DNA from 2 places in the Bacillus sp. ABR genome. Region 1 is predicted to be linked to the other one. Evidence: predicted binding sites of a transcription regulator. Region 1 holds the regulator's gene; the other holds the start of a gene.
The links. Region 1 encodes LexA, which represses DNA repair genes until DNA is damaged. Its sites were predicted from a motif close to CGAACATATGTTCG; they were not measured.
Positions count from the first base shown of each region.

Region 2: OIT90_RS13435 (ImmA/IrrE family metallo-endopeptidase) is a predicted target of LexA. The motif match lies at 2,090-2,103, and genes of this name have one in related genera.

Region 1 is NZ_JAOYSL010000003.1:107,703-111,124, reverse strand. Features, by position in the region: gene OIT90_RS10685 (STAS domain-containing protein) at 1-196, shown strand, start outside; gene OIT90_RS10680 (IseA DL-endopeptidase inhibitor family protein) at 229-771, opposite strand; gene OIT90_RS10675 (hypothetical protein) at 1,068-1,517, shown strand; gene lexA (transcriptional repressor LexA) at 1,563-2,183, opposite strand; gene yneA (cell division suppressor protein YneA) at 2,343-2,654, shown strand; gene OIT90_RS10660 (YneB family resolvase-like protein) at 2,672-3,319, shown strand; gene OIT90_RS10655 (DUF896 domain-containing protein) at 3,389-3,422, shown strand, end outside.
Region 2 is NZ_JAOYSL010000003.1:652,529-655,950, reverse strand. Features, by position in the region: gene OIT90_RS13450 (methyl-accepting chemotaxis protein) at 1-225, shown strand, start outside; gene OIT90_RS13445 (DUF5412 domain-containing protein) at 262-633, opposite strand; gene OIT90_RS13440 (poly-gamma-glutamate hydrolase family protein) at 876-1,499, shown strand; gene OIT90_RS13435 (ImmA/IrrE family metallo-endopeptidase) at 1,526-2,074, opposite strand; gene OIT90_RS13430 (N-acetylmuramoyl-L-alanine amidase) at 2,384-3,283, shown strand.

The sequences.
Region 1 (3,422 bases):
TGATACAATGGTGGCTCATCAAATCTTTGATCTTGTCACATCACTTCGATTAATTGGAGTAGAGACGACCATTTCAGGAATTAGACCAGAAATTGCTCAAACAGCAGTACAGCTCGGGCTTCCTTTTAATGAATTTCGCACGGCGTCATCACTTGCTCACGCGCTGGATCGCATGACTGAATTTTCTCCAATATAAAAACCAGGCCGATGAGAGGCCTGGTTTTTTATTTAGATGACAGCGTCAATTTGTGTGACTTTCCAATCTTTTTGTACTTTTTCGTACGTAACAGTTCGTTTTACTTTGCGTCCATCAAGTGTTGGGACAGTAAATTCATATGTGCGGACTGTTTGTTTCTTAGAAACAAGTTTAGGTGTGGCTTTTTCCCAATTGAGCATGTTATCTCCGTCACCGACTGGAACAGCCATTTTGCCTTTATGAACAATAAACTGATAATCTTTTAAACCATGTTTGATGGCATCTTGAGTGAACACTTGAGATAGGTAGCTGTTTAATTTTTTCTTTGTATCAAATGTTTTAGAAAGATAGTTGTATGTCATATCTTTATAGGTAAATGATTTTAATTTGTAATTAGAATGTTCTTTAATTTTGTAGCCTGACATTGCACTCCAAAAGTGTTCTCTTGCATCAAGGGCAATATGTAACGCTTCTTTATTTGTCAAAGCGGCTGATTTCTTGGAAGCGGCCAATGTTGTAGTTTGTAATGAGATCATAAGCATAATAGCAGTTAATAAAACAAATAATTTTTTCAAGGCAATTGCCTCCTTTTCTCAATGAAAACTTCTTATGTTACAAATGTTACAATAATTACAGTGATATTACAAGTATTAAATCTAAATGTTTTTTTATTTCTTTTGTTTCTAATTATATAACGTTTGAGGGAGACAAAAAGTTTTCATTTTTTTTATTTTCTTCTTAATGATTATTTAACCGTTCTAAAGAAGAACGAAACGTCTTTTGGAAAAATTTCTATTTAGACGTTTAACACACTTTTTTTATTTATGACATATACTGTCGTGATGAATGTCTAAAGAAAGTGGTGTTTATTATGTATCATCCGTATGAAGGTGTGTGGAATGGGTACTCATATGATAGGCAGATGCAAGGATTTCCATCTGTTGGTATTCCTCAAGGTGGAGGGTTTCCTGGGTTTCCAATCGGAGGAGGAGGTACTTGGCCAGGGCAAGGTTCAGGCGGACACTCAGCCCCGCCGGCACCGCCGCAGCATATCATTTCGCAGTATCAGCAAGCACTCTCTCAGCCACAAAGTATGCAGTCGCTTATATCTGGGCACGGTGTTGGCGGAGGCCATCAAACTGTACAATTTGCAGCGGGATGTAATAGAAGATGGACAATTGTGCTTTTGAGAAACGGTCAAGTATTTTTAATGTATATCCTTTCCTCACAGCCATTTGGCCGAACTACTGGCTTTATATGGCCGAACTTTACATTTGGTTCCTTCCCAAGTTCAAGTATTCTTGCCTATTCTTGTGCATAAGAAAAAGCCGGTTCTCATCAGCAGCTGATGAAATACCGGCTTTTTTTAATGAATATTTCGAAATACGCCAATCACTTTACCTAGTATACTCACATTCTGTAAAATAATCGGTTCCATTGATGGGTTCTCTGGCTGTAATCTAAAGTGTGTATCTTCTTTATAAAAGCGTTTGACTGTCGCTTCATCTTCCTCTGTCATGGCGACCACAATATCACCATTGTTAGCGGTGCTTTGCTGACGCACAATGACATAGTCCTTGTCCAAAATACCTGCATCAATCATACTTTCTCCCATAATTTCAAGCATAAACACTTGTTCATCTGGTGCTGCAAAAGTCTCTGGAAGAGGGAAGTATTCTTCTACATTTTCAACAGCGGTGATAGGAAGACCGGCCGTTACTTTTCCGATGACTGGAACGTTCATTACAGCACTCTTTGGAATATTCATTTCCTCTTCATCTAGTACTTCGATCGCTCTAGGTTTTGTCGGGTCTCTTCTAATTAAGCCCTTTGTTTCTAGTCTAGCTAAATGTCCATGGACCGTTGAACTGGATGCTAGACCGACAGCTTCTCCAATTTCACGGACGGATGGGGGATAACCCTTGCTTTTTACTTCATCTTTGATGAATTTCAGGATATCGAGTTGTCTTTTTGATAGCTTCGTCATCTTTTGCACCTCAAAACGTCAATTTTAAAGAAATTATAGCATGTTTTTCCTAACAGTACAAACATAGGTTCGAAAAAAACGTTTGACAGAAACGTTTGTTCGTATTTATAATGAGTGACAGAAAGAGCGAACACATATTCTATTAGGAGAGATGACATTATGAGGTTAAAAGAATCTATTATTTTTATTGGGGTATTCTCATTCATCGTTGGCATATTTCTCTCACTTATTGCAGTCACAAGCCATAATGATACAAATCAGTATGTTAAAATAGAGGTTCAATCAGGTGATACTCTTTGGGGGTTAGCTGATCAAGTAAACGACAGCAAATCAATCGACAAAAATGCATTTATTGATTGGGTTACCGAACACAATGATCTTGCTTCAACTGAAATCCAGCCTGGCGACATTCTTGTTATACCCGTCAAAAAAGAGCATCCAGTCGTATATCAGCTTGCAACAGTACAATAGAAAGGTCGATTTTAGACATGAACGCAATCATTTATGCGAGAGTAAGCACTGTCAAAGAAGAGCAGGAAACCTCGCTGAAAAGACAAGAAGAAGAACTGCTGGCGTTAGCTGCCATGCACAAGATGAATGTGGTCAAAGTCATCAAAGAAAAAGCGAGTGGATATGATCTAAATCGTGATGGTGTGTTTGAAATGCTTGCTGCACTGAAGGAAGAGTCAATCGATGCCGTTCTGATCCAGGATGAAACTCGTCTTGGAAGAGGACAAGCAAAAATTGCACTTCTTCATTGTCTATTTAAAGAGAACGTAAAGGTATACAGCGTATTTCATAGAGGAGAGCTTGAGCTTTCAGAAGCAGATGAAATGGTCATTGAGATTGTAGGGGTCGTTGAAGAGTACCAACGGAAAATTCATAACCTGAAAATCAAGCGGGGAATGAAAAGGGCAGTTGAGCGCGGATATCAGCCTGAACTGAATTTAAGGCAGCAGGACCATGCACCTGGCCGTGAGCGTATTGAAGTGCCGATTTCAGAAATTGTTCGATTAAGAAAAAACAATATGACATTCGCCGAAATTGCCGCAACTCTTCAGGCATTAGGTTTTGACATTTCAAAAGCAACGGTGCATAGAAGGTATCAAGAATATGAAAAAGACCTTACCACCTAAAGCGTGATTTGTTGTCAAAATGATTGATATTTAGTAGTATGTAGAGAAAATGCTTTAAAGGAGTTTGTCATGATTTCTAAAGAACAGCTTGCAAGAATAAATG
Region 2 (3,422 bases), 540 kb from region 1:
GTTCAAAAGCTTTCAAGTGAAACTTCACGTGCAACAGAAAATATCGAAAGCTCTTTGCAAGGAATTTCCTCCAATATACATACATTACTTGAGAGTATGGGACATATGAAAGGTTCATCAGCAGAGCAGGCTTTACTTGTAACAGAGTTTAGTGAAATTGTGGAACGACTGACAATCGTAAGTAAAGAAATGAAAGAATTTATGCAGCATGTGATGTCAACGTAAAAAACGAATCCAAGAGGGATTCGTTTTTTTAATACGCTATTTTCTTTTGTTCCGATCAAAGCGATAATCGTATGTTTCACCCTTTACCACATTTAAAAATTCATGCCCGATTTGAACAAGCTGTCCATTTTTCCATTTGATGAGGGGGTCTTTATCAGGGTATTTCCAGTAAATCGTTTTCTTTCGGTGGGTGAGCTTGTTTTCAATTTCTGCTCTAACTGCGTTCTCCTTTAGTTTCCCTCCGCTATGTCGATAGGTGTTGATGATATATGTTCCGTCTGGTGATGTCATCGAGCGGATAAAGGTTCCGTGAGATACGCCTTGAAGAGAAAAGCATTTCCAGTAAATGATGCCAGCGAAGCTAAGGAATAAGATGACAAGGGTGATGGTGGTTTTCTTTTTTAACATGAATTCCTCCAGATGTAGATCACAATATTTCTAATTTATGAGAGAGAATGCAAAAAGATTCATATAGTCCAAAAGTTCTATTCATTTCAATTATCGGTCATTTTTTCTCAAAATTCAACAGATAGCCGTAAAGATAAGGAAAATTTAAGGATGTTTTATGTTGATAGGTCATTCGAAATCCCTTTACAAAAGAATTTAAGATCAGTAGACTTATGCTCATATAGAGAAATGGGGAAGATGGAATGACGCAAATCATTGATACATATCAAAGTTATGAAGAGCTTTCCGCTCATGAAAGAGAAGGAATCGATTATCAAATTCTTCACGAGCGGAAAGGTGACCAGCTTTTGGTTTTATCCCCTCATGCCGGAGGAATTGAATCTGGCGTGAGTGAGCTCATTCATGAAATCGCAAGTAATCAGTCTATGTATTTATTTGAAGGCCTTAAAGTGAAAGGCAATCATGTGCTTCACATTACAAGCACACGTTTCGATGAGCCGGTCTGCCTTTCTCTAGTGCATACCCATCATTACACGTTTGCGCTCCATGGCTACGGGGAAACGGAGATGCTTCAAACATTAGTGGGCGGGACAGACAGAGAAAGAGCGGCGGAAACAGTGAAACGTTTAACGCTTAATGGCTTCCAAGCAGTGCTGCTATCTGAATCTGATCGTTATTCTGGAACACATCCTCACAATATCAATAATCAATGTCTGACGGGAAAAAGTGTACAACTTGAAATCAGTCAGGCGCAAAGAAGAGCATTCTTTCAAGACTTCAGACGGCGCTATCGCCGCGAAACGCAAAATGAGCAATTTTATCGGTACACAAATGTACTCAAGCAAGTATTAAACCTGTATGAATAAACGCCTGTTCCCCTATGCAGAGAGGCTTACGTTTGATAAACAGCTTCTTTTTCCGCGACCTTTTCGGCTTTCATTAAATAAGATGTAAACTCTTGTTGGAAGCGAATGCCGGCTTTCCGTTGTTCGAATAAGGCAAGCCGCTTTTCAGCAAAAGCCCAGGTGACGTGAAATGTTTGCGCAATGTGTAAAATGGCTTGCTGCCGAAGGTTTGGAAGCTTCATTTGCATCAGCATAAAGGTCGGTACACAAAAGTGATACATAAATTGTTTAGCCTGAAACTCTTGCAGTTCTCGAAAGAGTTTGTGCATCTTGAAATGATTGCCTGCATGCTTGAGCACATGACAAAGCTCGTGGGCAAAATCCTGCCATTGTTCCTCTGATGATAGAGATCTGTTTAATATAATACTGTAAAGACCTTGATGTTTGATCATCATGCTGCCAGTATCCTCATAGTGGACCCATACATGAAATTCAGAAGCGATCCTTTGCATGTCTCTATAAGCAGGACCGCTTATTTGTAGTTTGGCATATAACCGTTTAATCTCTTCTTCTAAATGGGTTAAAAATCCAGTCATTTAAAAACCTCCAAGCAAACGTATGTTCTATTTTTGACGTAAAAGAAAAGTCCATATAGGACTAAATAGCTAATTGAGCTATTGCTTACTTTTATTATCGGCTTATTTTTAACAATTTTAACATAAAATCAAGGAAAAATGGAATTAATTCCTGTTTTTTTCTTCATTTTTACGTTTTCCACTACTAAAATGAGTGATTGAATTCAAATTTTACCATAGTCTTATCACTAAAACAAACTCATGTTGTCTTACGAACGCCACCAATTGATGAGAAAGATCAATTCAATCTAGCAAAAGGGAGTGCAGAACATGGTAGAAATTTATCAAGATTTTATTCCAGTTGGAAACGGAAACCGCCCAGGATACGCCATGACACCGATGTATGTGACGGTGCATAACACAGCAAACACATCAAAAGGAGCGGATGCGAAAAGTCATGCGGCATATGTGAAACGCCCAACGACAGAGGTGAGCTGGCACTTTACAGTGGATGATCATGAAATTTTTCAGCATCTGCCGTTAAATGAAAATGGCTGGCATGCAGGGGACGGACAAGGCAATGGTAATCGAAAGTCGATCGGCATTGAAATTTGTGAAAATGAAGATGGGAATTTCCAGCAAGCGGTCAAACATGCGCAATGGCTCATCCAAAAGCTGCTGAAAGAACATAACATTCCACTAGCTAACGTGGTTACACATCAGCACTGGTCTGGAAAAGCATGTCCACGCCTGCTTCTTGCTACATGGGATGAATTTAAAAAAGGAATTGAAACGGCAGGAGACCCTGAGACGGTCATCACGTATGTCGTCAAAAGCGGGGATACGTTAACGAGTATTGCTAAAGCTCATGACGTCACAGTTCAGGATCTACAGAAGTGGAATAACATTAGCGACCCGAACAAGATTCAAATTGGACAGGTTCTTAAAATTTATCGAAATGATGGAAAAATGATGTATGAGCTGCCGGATGGGATTTTAAAGGTGACTTCGCCTCTAACGAAGGGAGAGCACGTACGCCTCGTCCAAAAAGCGCTTGCTGCCGTTTATTTTTATCCTGATAAATCGGCTGCAGATAAAGGCATCGATGGTGTTTACGGAGAAAAAACGGCGAATGCCGTGGCACGCTTTCAGCTGGTGAACGGTCTGACAAGTGATGGGGTATACGGTCCTAAAACGAAGGAAAAGCTGCTTAAACTATTAAATCAGTGAGTGTTTCTGTTTGTATGATTGGATGGCTGTTTCACTTTTTTCAATTAATCGCCTAGTATATGGGGATGGCTGATATTCGGCAAACTGAACATACCTTAGTTGTTTGATTTTCTTTTTCATTTTGGCACCTCAATCGTTG